Regions from separate parts of the Marisediminicola sp. LYQ85 genome, predicted to be linked through region 2. Evidence: predicted binding sites of a transcription regulator. Region 2 holds the regulator's gene; the other holds the start of a gene.
The links. Region 2 encodes HrcA, which represses chaperone genes, less so after heat shock. Its sites were predicted from a motif close to TTNGCACTCGNNNNNNNCGAGTGCNAA; they were not measured.

Region 1 (7,649 bases), on a different contig from region 2:
GTTCCCTTCGCTCCCTCGAGCGTGCCCTCTTCGAACTCGTAGCTGTTCGAGAGGTTTCCGTCGGTGAAGTACACGCCCGCACCGTCGAAGCCCTGGGTGTTGACGAGCTCGGGGATGATCGACGAGGTCTCCGCGAAGGCGACGACGGCGATGGCATCCGGGTCTCCGGCGAGCGCCTCGTCGACGATCGCGGTGAACTGCGTGTCTCCCGGGTTGAACGCGACGGACGCCGAGACGGTTCCGCCCGCATCCTCGACGGCGGTCGTCGCGTTCTCGACGAGACCGGTTCCGTAGGGGTCGTTGATGTAGATGAACGCGACGTTCTCTGCACCGTCGCCGACCATGAGGTTTCCGAGCACGCGACCCTGGAGCACGTCGCTCGGCGCGGTACGCCAGTACCAGCCGTCGTCCTCGTATTCGGTGAAGTCGGGCGAGGTGTTCGCGGGCGAGAACTGCACGATGCCCGCGTCGACGAGACGGTCGATGAACGTGAAGGAGACTCCCGAGGATGCCGCACCCACGACGACGTCGGTCGGGAGGTCGACGAGCTCGGTCGCGGACTGCGTCGCGATGTCGGTCTCGAGGTCACCCGAGTCACGGTGCTCGACGGTGACGTCGAACTCGAAGTCCGAGTCGGCGATCTCTTCGGCGGCGAGGTCGACGCCGGCGAACTCGGGCGGGCCGAGGAAGGCGAGGCTACCGGTCTGCGGAAGGATCGTGCCGATCGAGAGAACCCCGTCTGCCTCGCGTGACGACGCGGGGAAGTCGGTGGTGGCTTCGTCGGTGTCTTCTTCGGCAGGACCGCTGGCGCACGAGGCCAGCAGCAGGATGCCCGCGGTGGCCGCGACAACCTTGATTCCCGCCGAGAAGGCGTGCGAGCGGGAAGGTGTTGAGCCCTTCAGGAATGCGCTCATTGTGCTCCTCTGGTGTAGGTGAGTTTTCCGGCACGGAAGAACCGCGCGGTTGGTTCACGGTATAGACGGAATGACCCCCACACAATACGAGGCTGTTACAGCCGTGTAACGCGACGGAATCGTTACATTGACGGGGCAGAACCGGGCAAGCACTCCGTGCGGTGTGCCCGGCACGACGGAACCCGCATGATGCCGCGGGTATCGAAGCTCCTGGTCACGGATGACCGCGGCCCCGCATCTAGCGGAACGAGCGGGCGCCGCTCATTCCGGTGAAAGCGATTGTGACACCGTCGTCGAGCGCCGCGATGCACTCCCCGACGACGCTGCACGAGACGCTCCCCGTCGTGACCGAGGCCACGGCAGCGGCGACGGATGGCCCGCCGTCGTCGTCGGCCGCGATCGCGGCGAGAGCGACGAGGGTCGTCGCGTCGAACGCCTCCGCCGCATAGTCGACGTCGGCCACTCCGGGGTCGGTCGTCCGCACGAGCGCCGTGAAGTCGTCGTCGGCCGTCGTAGGGTCGCGCATGCTGTCGGGGGCCGTGCTGTCGTCGAGCCCCGCGAGCACGAGGGCGAGCGGCTCGTCCACGGCGAGCGGGCCCGCGGTCGGCGAAACCACGGCGACGTCGTCGTCGGCCAGGGCCTCGGCGACCCTCGCGACGGCATCCGCGGTTCCGGGCCCTATGATGACGTCCACACCGAGGTCGGCGAGTTCCCGTGCGGCCGACACGAGGCCGTCGCCCGACGCGTCGCGGTGGGTGACGACGGCGGGGGTCCCGCCGACACCTCCGGCCTCGTTGAGGGCGCGCACCGCGGCATCCACTCCCGCGACCTGCGCGGCCCCGATGTCGGCGAGATCGCCCGTGAGTTCGAAGAGGGTGCCGATCGACAGCTCGCCGTCACCACTCGGAGCGACCTCGCTCGGGCTCGGAGTGGCGCTCGCGCTCGGGACAGGCATCGAATCGGTCGTCCCGCTCGACGCGCACGCGACGAGCGACACGGCCAGGGCGGCGGCGACAGCACTCGTCGCGAGCGCGCGCAAGGGACCCTGGGCCATCGATCAACTCCTTCCGTGTCCGCGTCTCCGCGGCGCACGAGGGAACCCTAGTGTCAGGTCAGCGGGCGTACGACGCGGCGTGCCGACCTGCCCGAAACGACCATGTCCACCGTGAGCACGATGAGGGCGACCCAGACGAGCCCGAACCCGACCCAGCGCTCGGGGGGCATCGCCTCGCGCAACACGAAGGCTCCGAACGCGAACTGCAGGAGGGGCGCCAGATACTGCACGAGACCGAGGGTGATGAGCGGCAACCGACGCGCGGCTCCTGCGAACAAAAGGAGGGGAACCGCCGTGATGACCCCCGACCCGATCACGAGGAGCGTGTGCCCGACGCTCACGGAGCCGAACAGGATTCCCGTCGACGAGCCGACGACGGCCAGCTGGATGACGGCGACGGGGGTGAGCCACGCGGTCTCGAGCGAGAGTCCGCTCACCGCATCGACCCGCGGCCCCACGCGCTTCTTGATGAGCCCGTAGAGCCCGAACGAGAAGGCGAGCGCGAGCGATATCCACGGGAACGTGCCGTAACCGATCGCGAGCACGAGCACGGCGACGAAGCTGATCGCCACCGCGACCCACTGGGCGGGCCGCAACCGTTCGCGGAGGATGAGCACACCGAGCAAGACCGTGACGATCGGGTTGATGAAGTAACCGAGCGCGCCCTCGAGCACCCGGTCGGTGAGCACCGCGAAGATGTACACCTGCCAGTTGACGTAGATGAACACTCCCGCGAGCCCGACGGTGAGCAGGAGTCGCGGCGAGCGCACGATCGCGACGACGGCCCCCCAGCTGCGCGTGACGGTGAGCAGGAGCGCGCAGAACACGAGCGAGAACAGGATGCGGAACGCGACGATCTCGAACGGACCCGACGGCGCGAGCACGAGGAAGTAGACGGGGAGGAAACCCCAGAGACCGTAGGCACCGATGGCCTGGATGAACCCGGACTTCACGCCCGGTGCGGAGGGGCGGGGAGAGGGCGACGGGGAGCCGCTCGGGGAGGGCGATGAGGCGTCGGGCACTGTCCCGATGCTACTCCCGGGATCGGGCCGACTCTCGCCGTCGCCGCACACGACGAAGGCCCGCCCGGATGACCGGGCGGGCCTTCGAACTGGCGGGTCGTGACTAGCGGACGACGACCGCGAGCACGTCGCGAGCCGACAGCACGAGGAGGTCTTCTCCGCCGTACTTCACCTCGGTTCCGCCGTACTTGGAGTAGATGACCTTGTCGCCGACGGCGATGTCGAGGGGCACGCGGTTGCCGTTGTCATCGATGCGACCTGGACCCACGGCGACGACCTCGCCCTCCTGGGGCTTCTCCTTCGCGGTGTCAGGAATGACGAGACCGGAGGCAGTGGTCTGCTCGGCGTCGACCTGCTTGATGACAATGCGATCCTCGAGCGGCTTTATGGAGACCGACACGGTTGACCTCTTCTTTCTCAGTGCTAACGAAACTTGGGGTTGGCACACTCTCGGTGAGAGTGCCAGAAGTAGCTTACGGGGTCGATTAGCACTCACGCAATCGGAGTGCCAGCCGCGCCTCTCCCCGCGGCGCCGACACGGTCGCCCGTGAGCGACAATGGGGCCATGGAGACCGGCGACCTACTCGAAGTGCTTTCGGCCGACGGGCTCCGGTTGCTCGACTCCCTCCCGCCCTTCGATCCCTCGGCGGACATCGTGCGCACGGTGCGCGAGCTGCGCGCCGCGGGGCACTCCCCCGAACTCGTCGCCGCGGTGCTGAGCCAGTCGAAGCTGCGGGCCCGCGCTCGCGCCAAATTCGGCGAGTTCGCCGACCGCATGCTCTTCACGACCGCGGGCCTCGAACAGGCCACTCGCTTGAGCGTGGCCGCCCACCACGCCGGGCGGTTCACGGCGGCGGGAGCGCGCAGGGTCGCCGACCTCGGCTGCGGCATCGGGGCGGACTCCCTCGCGTTCGCCGCCCTCGGCCTCGACGTGCTCGCGGTCGAGAGAGACGACGTGACCGCGGCGATCGCGACCTACAACCTCGCCCCGTGGGAGGGCGCAACCGTCGTCTCCGCAGATGCCGCGACCGTCGACCTCGCCGACGTCGACGCCGTCTACGTCGACCCGGCGAGACGCACGCGAGGCCACGACAACACGACGCGCGTGCACGACCCGAACCAGTGGAGCCCGCCCCTCGACTTCGCGTTCGGCCTCGCCGCCGATCGGCCCGTCGGGGTCAAGCTCGGGCCGGGTGTCGACCGCGACCTCATCCCCGCAGACGCCGAGGCGCAGTGGATCTCGGTCGATCGGGAGGTCGTCGAGGCCGGCGTCTGGTTCGGTGCGGCGGCACGGGACGGCATCACGCGTTCCGCTCTCGTGATGGGCGCACACGGCACCGCGGAGATGATCTCCCACGGAGACAGCGAGGATGTCGCGACGGGCGCCCTCGGGGGTGTCGTCTACGAACCCGACGGTGCGGTCATCCGCGCCCGCTTGATCGGCGACCTCGCGAGGTCGCTCGACGCGCGCATGGTGAGCGACTCGATCGCCTACCTGACTTCGGACGAGGTCGTCGAGACGCCCTTCGCGGTGCCGTTCCGTGTCATCGCGACCCTGCCCTTCGACGAGCGCACCCTCAAGAGAGAACTCGCCGCTCGCGGCATCGGTCGCCTGGAGATCAAGAAGCGCGGCGTCGACGTCGACCCGGCGAAGCTGAGGTCGCGACTGTCACTCAAGGGCACCGGCTCTGCGACGCTCATCGTGACGCGCGTCGCCGGCCGGCACTCGGCTCTCCTCGTCGAGCGAGTGGAGCCCGCGGTCGGTGCCTAGTACCCGCCGGAGTAGGGGTCGCTGCCGATGACGGCGAAGAACGCGATCCACCCGACGAGAGCGATGAGGGCGAGCCCGACACTGACGAAACCGGTGATGAGCGCCGTGAGCCACAGCCCCCGCGCCGGCGCACCCTCGCGCGACTTTCCGAGGAACCCGAGCACGATCGCGGCGGCCGGGAAGAACAGGCCCAGGAGGGCCCCCGCAATCGGAATGAAGAGGACCCACAGACCGAGGACGCTGACGATCCCCGCGATCATTCCGAGGAGGCTCAGCGTCTTCGGCGGAGCGGGCGGGGCCGGGGTGTACCCCGCCGAACCGTATCCGCTCGTCTGCTGGTAGCCACCGGGCTGCTGGTACCCGTTGCTCTGCTGGTAGCCGTTGCTCTGCTGGTAACCGCTGGGCGGCTGATATCCGCCGGGCTGCGCGTAGTCGGCGGGAGCACCGTACGCATTCGAGGTCGCCTCGGGCTGCGGCGGGGCGTATCCGCCCGGTGCCGTGTACTCGCCGGGCGCGGTGTAGGTGCCCTGACCCTCGGGAGCGGTCGGTTCCGGCGGCGACGGCTGCGCGGCGACGGAGTGGTCGTCTGCCTGCTGGTCGGACGGCGCAGGCGGAACGGGTGGCACAGAGTCGTCTTTGGGGTCGGACATAGGAGCTCCTAGCGGAATGGCTGAGGTGACACGGTTCGGCTCAGCCTGACATCGCGCCGGAGGGGTGTCAAACGAGCGTCACGCCTGGATGGAGGTGACGGGCAGGGTCGAGTCCGCAGAGAAATGCAGGGTCGACGGCGGGGCCCCCGCGGCGATCAGGCGGGCGGCGAGAGCCGCGATCATCGCCCCGTTGTCGGTGCACAGCGAGAGCGGCGGGATGCGCAACTCGATCCCCTCCGCGGCGCAACGCTCCGTCGCGAGTTCGCGCACGCGCGCGTTGGCGACGACCCCTCCGCCGAGCAGCAGGCGGGGGACTCCGAGATCCCGACACGCCGCGACGGCCTTCGTGATGAGAACGTCGGCGACCGCCTCGCGGAAGCTCGCCGCGACATCCGCGATCGGAACCTCCTCGCCGCGATCCCGCACGGCCTCGACCCAGCGGGCCACGGCCGTCTTGAGGCCCGAGAAGGAGAAGTCGTAGCGGTGCGCGTCGAGGTCGCGGGGACGGGTGAGGCCGCGGGGAAAACGGATAGCGCGCGGGTCGCCCCCCACCGCGGCCCGGTCGATCTCCGGGCCGCCCGGGTAGGGCAGGCCGAGCAACCGCGCGACCTTGTCGAAGGCCTCGCCCGCGGCGTCGTCGATCGTCTCGCCGAGCAACTCGACGTCGGAGGTCAGGTCGTGCACGAGGAGGAGGGATGTGTGACCTCCCGACACGAGGAGCGCGACCGTCGGTGTCTCGAGGGGCTCCGCCGACTCGCTCACGAGGTCGGCCCCGACGTGACCGACGAGGTGATTGACGGCGTAGAGCGGTTTGTCGAGGGCGATCGCGAGAGCCTTCGCGGCGCCGACCCCCACCATGAGCGCTCCCGCGAGCCCCGGTCCGCTCGTCACGGCCACGGCGTCGAGGTCTGCGAGGTCGACGCGCGCCTCGGCGAGCGCCGAGGAGATCGTCGGGGCGAGCGCCTCGAGGTGAGCTCGAGCGGCGATCTCAGGAACCACTCCCCCGTAGCGAGCGTGCTCCTCCATCGATGAGGCGATGACGTTCGCCAGAAGAGTCGAGCCCCGCACGATGCCGATCCCCGTCTCGTCGCAACTCGTCTCAATGCCGAGCACGAGGGGCGCGGGGGCGTCGGCACTCATGTCGCGGGTCCGTTCGTCGGGTCGGCCGTCGTAGGGGGCGACGCGTCGATCGTGCTGCCGGTCGCCGGCACGGTCTCGGGCTCGATGAACACGAGCCGCATGACGACGGCGTCGACGTCGTCGGGTTGGTAGTACCGCGGTCGCACGGCGATCTCGACGAACCCGAGGTCGCGGTAGAGCGCTTGGGCCGACGGGTTGTCAGCCCGCACCTCGAGGAGGACCTCGTGAGCACCGCGCTCCCTCGCCTCGGCGAGCATCGCGAGCATGAGGACCCTACCGAGACCTCGACGTCGAGCCGCGGGGGCGACGGCGATCGTGTTGACGTCGGCTTGAGGGGCCCGACGCGGGGCGAAGAGACCCGAATACCCGTCGACACGATCGGGCGACTCCGGGCGGAACGCGACGAGGTAGTAGCCCTGCGCGTTGGCGACCTCCGCCCGCATCGTGGCCCTCGACCACGCGTCGGTGGAGAAGATGCTCTCCTCGAGCAGCATGATCGCGTCGAGGTCACCCTCCCCGGCGCGGCGCAACTGCCACGTCACGACGTCACGCGCTTCGGGCCGCTCGACACCGTGACGTCGGGCGAACGGAGGTAGAGCGGAGCAGCCGACGCGAACTGCCGTTCCGCCGACCTCATGCGCGCGGCGAGAACACCGAGGGCGACTGCCGACACCGCCACGTCGTCGACCCTCGCGAAGCGCGAGAAGTCGGGGACCGCCGACTCGAGGTCGGCGGGGCGGCAGAGGCCTGCGGCATCCGCTCGCTCGGGGACCCCGTCGCTCGCGAGACCCGAGTATGTGGACCAGTAGACCTCGCGCCGACGCGCGTCGGTGACGACGAGAAGGGGGCGGTTCTCCGACGCGAGCTCGGAACTCGCGATGGCGTCGTGGCTCACGACCCGCAGAACGGGTACGGCTCGTCCGAGCCCGAAGGCCTCCGCCGCGGCGATGCCGACCCTGAGGCCCGTGAACGGTCCCGGCCCCATTCCGACCGCGACCGCGGCGACGTCCGATGCCCGAGCACGCGCATCGGCGAGGCACTCGACGATGAGACTGCCGACGACCTCGGCGTGCCGTCGGGAATCGGATGACGATCGCT
Region 2 (7,649 bases):
TCTGAGCCTGACGCTCGGCGTCGTACTTCGTGTAGGCATCGACGATGCGGCCCACGAGGTTGTGCCTCACGACGTCTTCGCTCGTCATGCGGGCGAAATGGATGTCGTCGATGTCGTCGAGAACGCGCGTGACGAGTTGCAGCCCGCTGGCACCGTTCGGGAGGTCGACCTGTGTGATGTCGCCCGTCACAACGATGCGCGAACCGTGCCCGAGCCGCGTGAGGAACATCTTCATCTGCTCGGGGGTCGTGTTCTGGGCCTCGTCGAGCACGATGAACGAGTTGTTGAGCGTGCGTCCGCGCATGTAGGCGAGGGGCGCGACCTCGATCGTTCCCGCCGCGAGCAGCTTGGGCACGATCTCGGGGTCCATCATCTCGTTGAGCGCGTCGTAGAGGGGGCGCAGATAGGGGTCGATCTTGTCGGTGAGCGACCCCGGAAGGTAGCCGAGCCGCTCCCCCGCCTCGACGGCCGGACGCGTGAGGATGATGCGCTCGACCTCCTTGCGCTGCAGCGCCTGCACGGCCTTCGCCATCGCGAGGTAGGTCTTCCCGGTGCCCGCGGGCCCGATGCCGAAGACGATCGTGTGCTCGTCGATCGAATCGACGTACGCCTTCTGCCCGAGAGTCTTGGGGCGGATGCTCTTGCCCCTGCTCGTGAGGATCGCTTGGCTCAGCACCTCGGCGGGGCTCGACGACGCGTCATCCCGGAGCATTCTCGCCGACGTCTCGACCTCGGGCTCACCCAGGTCGTGACCGCCACGCACCATCACGATGAGCTCATCGACGAGGCGGACTGCCGCGGCGACGGCATCAGGAGGCCCGGACAGGGTGATCTCGTTGCCACGCACGAGCACCTCGACGCCCGGATGCTGTTGCTCGACGGTCTTGAGGAGGCGGTCCTGCGGGCCGAGGAGGCGCACCATGGCGACCCCGTCGACGAGGATGCGCTCGGAGATCGGTTCGGTGCGCGCCGAATCTGTGCTCGCGGGGTTCGGGCGGGGTGGGTTCGTGCTGGCCGGGGTCGTTCCTGCCGGGTTCTGGCGGTCCGGAGACTGCTCACTGCGTGCCAAGGGTGCCTTCCTCGAGAGCCCCGCTGAGAACGTGGGCGTGAACATGGAACACGGTCTGCCCGCTGGCCGGACCGGTGTTGAAGACGAGACGGAACTGGCCGTCGGAGAGATCCTCGGCGATCGAGCGAGCAACGTCGACCATGTGGGCGAGAAGCTCGGGGTCACCCGCGGCGAGCCCGACGACATCGGTGAACGCCTCGGTCTTCGGGGTGACCACGACGTGGACGGGCGCTTGCGGTGCGATGTCGTGGAACGCGATGACGCGATCGTCTTCGAAGACGATGTCTGCGGGGATCTCGCGCGCCACGATGCGGCTGAAGATCGAAGGCGACTCGGGAGGCATGGTCACAGCTTAAACGCTGCCGCCGACGACGAAACCGCTGTTCTCCAGCGGCGCAACGTGTGCGGTGCGGTGCGGAGCGGGGCGGCACGAGGTAGCGCGGGCGGAACCGCTCACCACCGACCGAGGGCGACACTCAACACCGCGATCGCCGCGGGCCCCGCGGTGCTCGTGCGCAAGACGGTGTCGCCGAGCCGCACCACCTCAGCACCCGCCGCAACGAGGGAGTCGAGTTCACCCTGCGCCACACCACCCTCGGGGCCGACCACGACGACGACGTCTCGGCCGTCCGACTCGATGGCGCTCAGCGGGGTCGACGCCGTCGGGTCGAGAACGAGAAGGCGTGCGGAGTCGGCGAGCCGAGCGAGCTGCTTCGTCGACACGACGGGCGAGACCTCGGGCAACCACGGCCGGACAGACTGCTTCGTCGCCTCGCGCACGATCGCGGTCCAGCGGTCGTGACCCTTGCGGACCTTGGCGCCCTCCCACTTGACGATCGACCGCTGAGCCGCCCACGGAACCACACCGTCGACACCGAGCTCTGTCGCCGCCTGCACGGCGGCCTCGTCACGGTCGCCCTTCGCGAGGGCTTGGGCGAGCCACAGTGCGGGGCTCGCCGCGGGGTGTTCGACGACCGTCACGACCTCGACCACGAGCTGGGTGTGTTCGGCGACGGCCACGAGCCCCGTCACGACGAGCCCCGAGCCGTTTCCGACGACGAGCGACTCCCCCACCGACACGCGACTCACCGTCACCGCGTGACGCGCTTCGGGGCCGTCGATCGTGACGCGATCGCCCGTTCGGGCCTCGACGAGATCGTCGCTCAAGTAGAAGTGCGCCATCCGACCAGCTTCGCAGATCGCGGCGCGTGCGCCCGTCGCCCGTCGCCCCCATCGCCCCCATCCCCACCCTCTCCGTCGGAAATTCAGGAGGTGGGTGCCCGCCCGCACGCCACGTCGCCCACACCGCGCGTCAGTCACGAGCGCCGCGCGGGCATCTCCTGAATTTGCGACGGATCGTGCGCAATACCGACGGATCGTGCGCGTGGCATCCGTAGTCGAGTGCAGGCGACGAGGCGCTCTCTCGACACCCCGTGATGGAAATTCAGGAGACCGCTGTCAAGCCCAGCACCGTGACGCCGCGGTGGCGAGCGGAACACCGGCCACGGGCGGCCGTCTCCTGAATTTGCGACGGGAACGGGAGGTGGCGGATGACGGGAGCGGAGCCCGCCCGGGAGCGGAGCCCGCCCGAGGGCGGGCTCCGCGTGCGTCAGATGTTGAGGAAGCGGTCGCGGAGCTTCTCGAAGAGGCCCTGCTGGAACTGCGACAGGCTCGGAGCGTGCGCCTTGCGAGCCTTCGCGAGCTGTTTGACGAGGTCCTGCTCCTTGTGACTGAGCTTCGTGGGGGTCATGACCTGCACGCCGATCTTCAGATCGCCCCGGCCGCCGCCGCGCAAGCGCGTGATGCCGCGATCCTTGACCGTGATGACCTCGGCGCTCTGCGTGCCGGGCTTGATGTCGACGGTCACGTCGCCGTCGAGAGTCTTCAGCGTCGTCGTCGTTCCGAGGATCGCGTCGGTCATCTGCACCTCGAGGGTCGCGAGGAGGTCGTCACCGTTGCGGCTGTAGATGTCGTGGTGCCGAACCTTGATCTCGAGGTAGAGGTCGCCGTTGGGGCCGCCGGCGGGCCCGACCTCACCCTGGGAGGGCATCTGCAGGCGGAGTCCGGTGTCGACACCGGCCGGGATGTCGACGGGGATGCTGCGACGCGCGCGCACGCGCCCCTGGCCCGAGCAGGTCGGGCACGGGTTGGGGATGACGGTGCCGTATCCGCGGCAGGTGCCGCACGGGCTCGAGGTCATGACGTTGCCGAGCAGGCTGCGCACGGCGCGCTGGATCTGGCCGGTCCCGCGGCAGATGTCGCACGTCTGGGGCTGGGTGCCGGGGGCGCAACACGTGCCGTTGCACGTCTCGCAGAGCACGGCCGTGTCGACCTCGAGGTCGCGCTGAGTTCCGAAGACGATCTCTTCGAGGTCCACCTCGACGCGGATGAGTGCGTCCTGACCCCGCTCGCTCCTGCTGCGCGGCCCCGAACGGCCCCCACCGGCACCTCCGCCACCGAAGAAGGACTCGAAGATGTCGCCGAATCCGCCGAAGTTCTGCCCGCCGAAGCCGGCCTGCGGGCCGAGGTCGTACTGCTGGCGCTGCTGCGGGTCGGAGAGCACGTCGTAGGCGTGGGTCACCGACTTGAACTTCTCGGATGCGTCGGCGCCGGGGTTCACGTCGGGGTGCAGTTCGCGCGCGAGCCTGCGATACGCCTTCTTGATCTCCTCGGGGGTCGCCTCGCGAGAGACTCCGAGCGTTTCGTAATGGTCAGCCACGTGGTTTCCTTCTGATTGCTATCGATCGCGTCGCACTCGTCGCACCCCACCGCACGGCGGTGGACGACGGTCAGCGCGCGTCAGGGTGGTCGTCGCCGAGCAAGCGCGACAGGTATCGGGCGACCGCGCGGATCGCGGCCATGTTGTTGGAGTAGTCCATGCGGGTGGGGCCGAGCACGCCGAGCCTCGCGAGGTCGGTTCCCGTCCCGGCGTAGCCGCTCGTGAGCACCGAGGTCTCACCGAGGCCGAAGGAGGCGTTCTCGCGACCGATGCTGATCGAGAAGCCGTTCTCGTCGGGGGCCATCTCGCCGAAGAGGCGCAGGAGCGTCACTTGCTCCTCGATGGCTTCGAGCACGGGGTAGATGCTCCCGGAGAAGTCCTCTTCGGTGCGGGCGAGGTTCGCGGCGCCCGCCATGAGCAGTCGCTCGTGCCGGTTGGCCGCGACCTGCTCGATGAGGGTCGCCGTCACCCGCCCGACGACGCCCGCGCGCTCGGGAGCGAACTGGTCGTCGAACGCTTCGAGGCGCACGGCCGCTTCGGCGAGGCCGAGCCCGCCGAGGCTCGAGTTGAGCTTGGCTCGGAGCTCGCCGAGGAACGCCTCGTCGACCCCCTCTGCGACGTCGACGACGCGTTGCTCGACGCGACCGGAGTCGGTGATGAGCACCGTCATGACGCGAGTCGAGCTCAGCGGAACGAGTTCGAGGTGACGAACTCGCGACGTGCCGAGCGTCGGGTACTGCACGAGCGCGACCTGGTTGGTGAGTTGCGAGAGCAGGCGCACGGTTCGCGCGAGAGTCTCGTCGAGGTCGGCCGATTGCCCGAGGAATGTCTCGATGGCTTGGCGCTGAGCGGCGGTGAGCGGGCGCAGGTCGGCGAGCTGGTCGACGAAGACGCGGTAGCCCTTGTCGGTCGGGATGCGTCCCGACGACGTGTGGGGCGCGGTGATGAGCTCTTCCTCCTCGAGGAGGGCCATGTCGTTGCGGATGGTCGCGGCCGACACCCCGAAGGCGTGGCGCTCGACGATGGACCGGGAGCCGACGGGCTCGCGCGACTCGACGTAGTCCTGCACGATGACCCGGAGAACTTCGAGGCTGCGGTCGGACGCCATGTGCTCTCCCCTTCTCCCGACTGGCACTCACTGCAAAGGACTGCCAATTGTATCGCGACCTGCCGGGCGGGAGCGTTGCACGCAGGCTTTCCGCAGCACTACCGTATGACGTAGTCCATGGCGGGACCCGCCTGTTGGCGCGGGACCGCATGGCCGCACGCCGATCGCGGCGAGCGGTCCCTCCGCCTCGAAAGGCCCACCGTGTCGAATCCCTCACCGCAGCCGCAGCCTTCGGCTCCGCTGAGCGCCGCCGACGACAGGCAGTGGGGGTCTCTCGCGCACATCCTGGGCATTCTCGGCATCGTGCCAGCCCTCGTCATCTGGCTCATCTTCAAGGATCGCGGTTCCTTCACCGACACCGAGGGCAAAGAGGCTCTGAACTTCCAGATCACACTCCTCGCCGCCGATCTGCTGGGCTACATCCTGGTCTTCGTCGGCATCGGGTTCATCATCCTGCCGGTCGTCTTCGTGGCCCGCATCGTGTTCTCGATCATCGCCTTCCTCAAGGCCAAAGACGGACACAACTACCGCTATCCGTTCGCCGTCCGTCTCATCAAATAACAGCTTCTCACCACACCAACCGCACTCGGAGGAACCATGAGCGACAACTATCCGCCCAACGCCAACCCCTACTCGTCGGCTCCGCAGCCGATGAGCCCGGCAGACGAGAAGCTCTGGGCCACGCTCACGCACGTCGGAGGGATCTTCTTCAGCTTCCTCCCCGCGCTCATCGTCTACCTCGTGCTCAAGGACCGCGGCCCGTTCGTGCGCCAGCACAGCGCCACGGCGCTCAACTTCCAGCTCACGATGCTCATCGCGTCGTTCATCGGTGGCATCCTGACCGTCATCGTCGTCGGGCTCTTCGTGCTCCTCGCCGTGGCCGTCGTCGTCATCGTCTTCAGCATCATCGCGGCGATCGCGGCGAACAAGGGTGAGGCATACGCCTACCCGCTGACGATCCCGTTCCTCAAGTAGCCCGCGAGCTGCACCCGAACGAAGGCCCCGCCGCGAGGTGGGGCCTTCGTGCTGTCGTCGGGAGGCGCGCTCAGTCGTCGAGCAGGGCGCGCACGACGGCGTCGGCGAGCAGACGGCCACGCAGCGTCAAGACGACGGTGCCGCGCAGGGCGGCCGCCGGGTCGACGAGGCCGTCGGCGATGAGGGAGGCGACGGATGTGCGCCCCCGCGGCTCGAGCGACGAGATGGGCGTGCCGTCCCGCAAGCGCGAGGTCAGCAGAACCCGCTCGACGAATCGCGTGCGATCGTCGAGGGTCTCCCGCCCGGCCGCGGGTGATTCGCCGCGGCCGATCCGCTCGGCGTACGCGGCCGGGTGTTTGACGTTCCACCAGCGCACGCCGCCGATGTGACTGTGCGCTCCGGGGCCGACGCCCCACCAGTCCTCGCCGGTCCAGTAGGCGAGATTGTGGTGCGAGCGCTGAGCGGGAGTCATCGCCCAGTTGCTCACCTCGTACCACTGATATCCCGCGTCGGCGAGCATCCGGTCGGCGAGCTCGTAGAAGTCGGCCTGCAGGTCGTCGTCGGGGGCCTCGACTTCGCCGCGCCGGATCCGACGCGCGAGGGCCGTGCCGTCTTCGATGATGAGGGCGTATGCCGAGATGTGGTCGGGCTTCTGGGCGATCGCGTGCTCGAGTGAGCGTCGCCAGTCGTCGAGGGTCTCCCCCGGTGTGCCGTAGATGAGGTCGAGACTCACGTCGAGCCCAGCCCGCCTCGCCGCGTCGACGACGAGCGGAACCCGGTCGGGATCGTGGGTGCGATCCAGGGTCGCGAGCACGTGTGGCACGGCGGACTGCATGCCGAACGACACGCGCGTGAAGCCGGCCCGGGCGAGGGCTTCGAGGTAGTCGGCGTCGACCGAGTCGGGGTTCGCTTCGGTCGTCACCTCGGCGTCGGGCGCCAGACCCCACGTGTCGCGCACGGCGTCGAGCATCGCCACGAGGTCGCTCGCGGGCAGCATCGTCGGGGTCCCGCCGCCGAAGAAGACCGTCGACGCGCGACGCTCGGCCGCTCCGGACTGGTTAAGCAGGCGACCGGCGGCCTCGACCTCGGCGATCGCCTGGCCCGCGAAGTCGACGCGCTTCGCCCCGCGGAGTTCGTCGGAGGTGTAGGTGTTGAAGTCGCAGTAGCCACACCTCACGCGACAGAAGGGCACGTGGAGGTAGACGCCGAACGCTCGATCGGCCGAGCCCTCGGCGACGGAGCGCGGGAGAGCGCCGTCGAGCGGGGCGGGGTCGGCGAGAGGGAGGGCGCTCGGCATCCGCGTCAGTCGGTCGGCCCGGCGAGCACCCGCAGGTAGCGACGGGTGTAGAGGGCTTGCGCGATGCGGAGCGGAATGAAGAGGGCGCGCCAGTACCACGTGCTCGGCCGTGAGAACGCGGAGATCGCGAGCCAGACCGACCCGTCGTCGCCGCGTTCGACGATGAACGCCTCTTCGCCGCTCTCGGGGTGGCCCGCGAGCGTGCCGTAGGCGAAGCCGACACGGTCGGGCTCGTTGACGACGTAGACGACCCTCACGTTGGCGGTCACGGGGATCAGGAGGAAGCGGATGGTGAGCGTCGCCGTGTCACCGGGGACGAGATACGAGGCGCCGTCGGCGTTGAACGTGTCTTCGTCGGCCTCGGCGACGGTCGCCGACACCGTGGGGATGCCCGCCGTGTCGAACCCCACGGGAGTGTATGTCGCATCCGTGACGGCAGCGGGAGCGTCGGAGACTTCGACCCGGAACCCGGAGAGCCGCT

Region 1: groES (co-chaperone GroES) is a predicted target of HrcA. The motif match lies at 3,476-3,502, and genes of this name have one in related genera.

The regions. Positions count from the first base shown of each region.
Region 1 is NZ_JBKIWO010000003.1:116,483-124,131, forward strand. Features, by position in the region: gene ACLHG5_RS12800 (ABC transporter substrate-binding protein) at 1-914, opposite strand, end outside; gene ACLHG5_RS12805 (ABC transporter substrate-binding protein) at 1,153-1,968, opposite strand; gene rarD (EamA family transporter RarD) at 2,022-2,990, opposite strand; gene groES (co-chaperone GroES) at 3,094-3,390, opposite strand; gene ACLHG5_RS12820 (THUMP-like domain-containing protein) at 3,556-4,761, shown strand; gene ACLHG5_RS12825 (hypothetical protein) at 4,758-5,411, opposite strand; gene tsaD (tRNA (adenosine(37)-N6)-threonylcarbamoyltransferase complex transferase subunit TsaD) at 5,490-6,551, opposite strand; gene rimI (ribosomal protein S18-alanine N-acetyltransferase) at 6,548-7,093, opposite strand; gene tsaB (tRNA (adenosine(37)-N6)-threonylcarbamoyltransferase complex dimerization subunit type 1 TsaB) at 7,090-7,649, opposite strand, start outside.
Region 2 is NZ_JBKIWO010000001.1:1,108,808-1,116,456, forward strand. Features, by position in the region: gene ACLHG5_RS05165 (PhoH family protein) at 1-922, opposite strand, end outside; gene ACLHG5_RS05170 (histidine triad nucleotide-binding protein) at 1,056-1,412, opposite strand; gene ACLHG5_RS05175 (16S rRNA (uracil(1498)-N(3))-methyltransferase) at 1,523-2,251, opposite strand; gene dnaJ (molecular chaperone DnaJ) at 2,679-3,788, opposite strand; gene hrcA (heat-inducible transcriptional repressor HrcA) at 3,859-4,896, opposite strand; gene ACLHG5_RS05190 (DUF4870 domain-containing protein) at 5,098-5,457, shown strand; gene ACLHG5_RS05195 (DUF4870 domain-containing protein) at 5,494-5,871, shown strand; gene hemW (radical SAM family heme chaperone HemW) at 5,942-7,168, opposite strand; gene ACLHG5_RS05205 (DUF1990 family protein) at 7,174-7,649, opposite strand, start outside.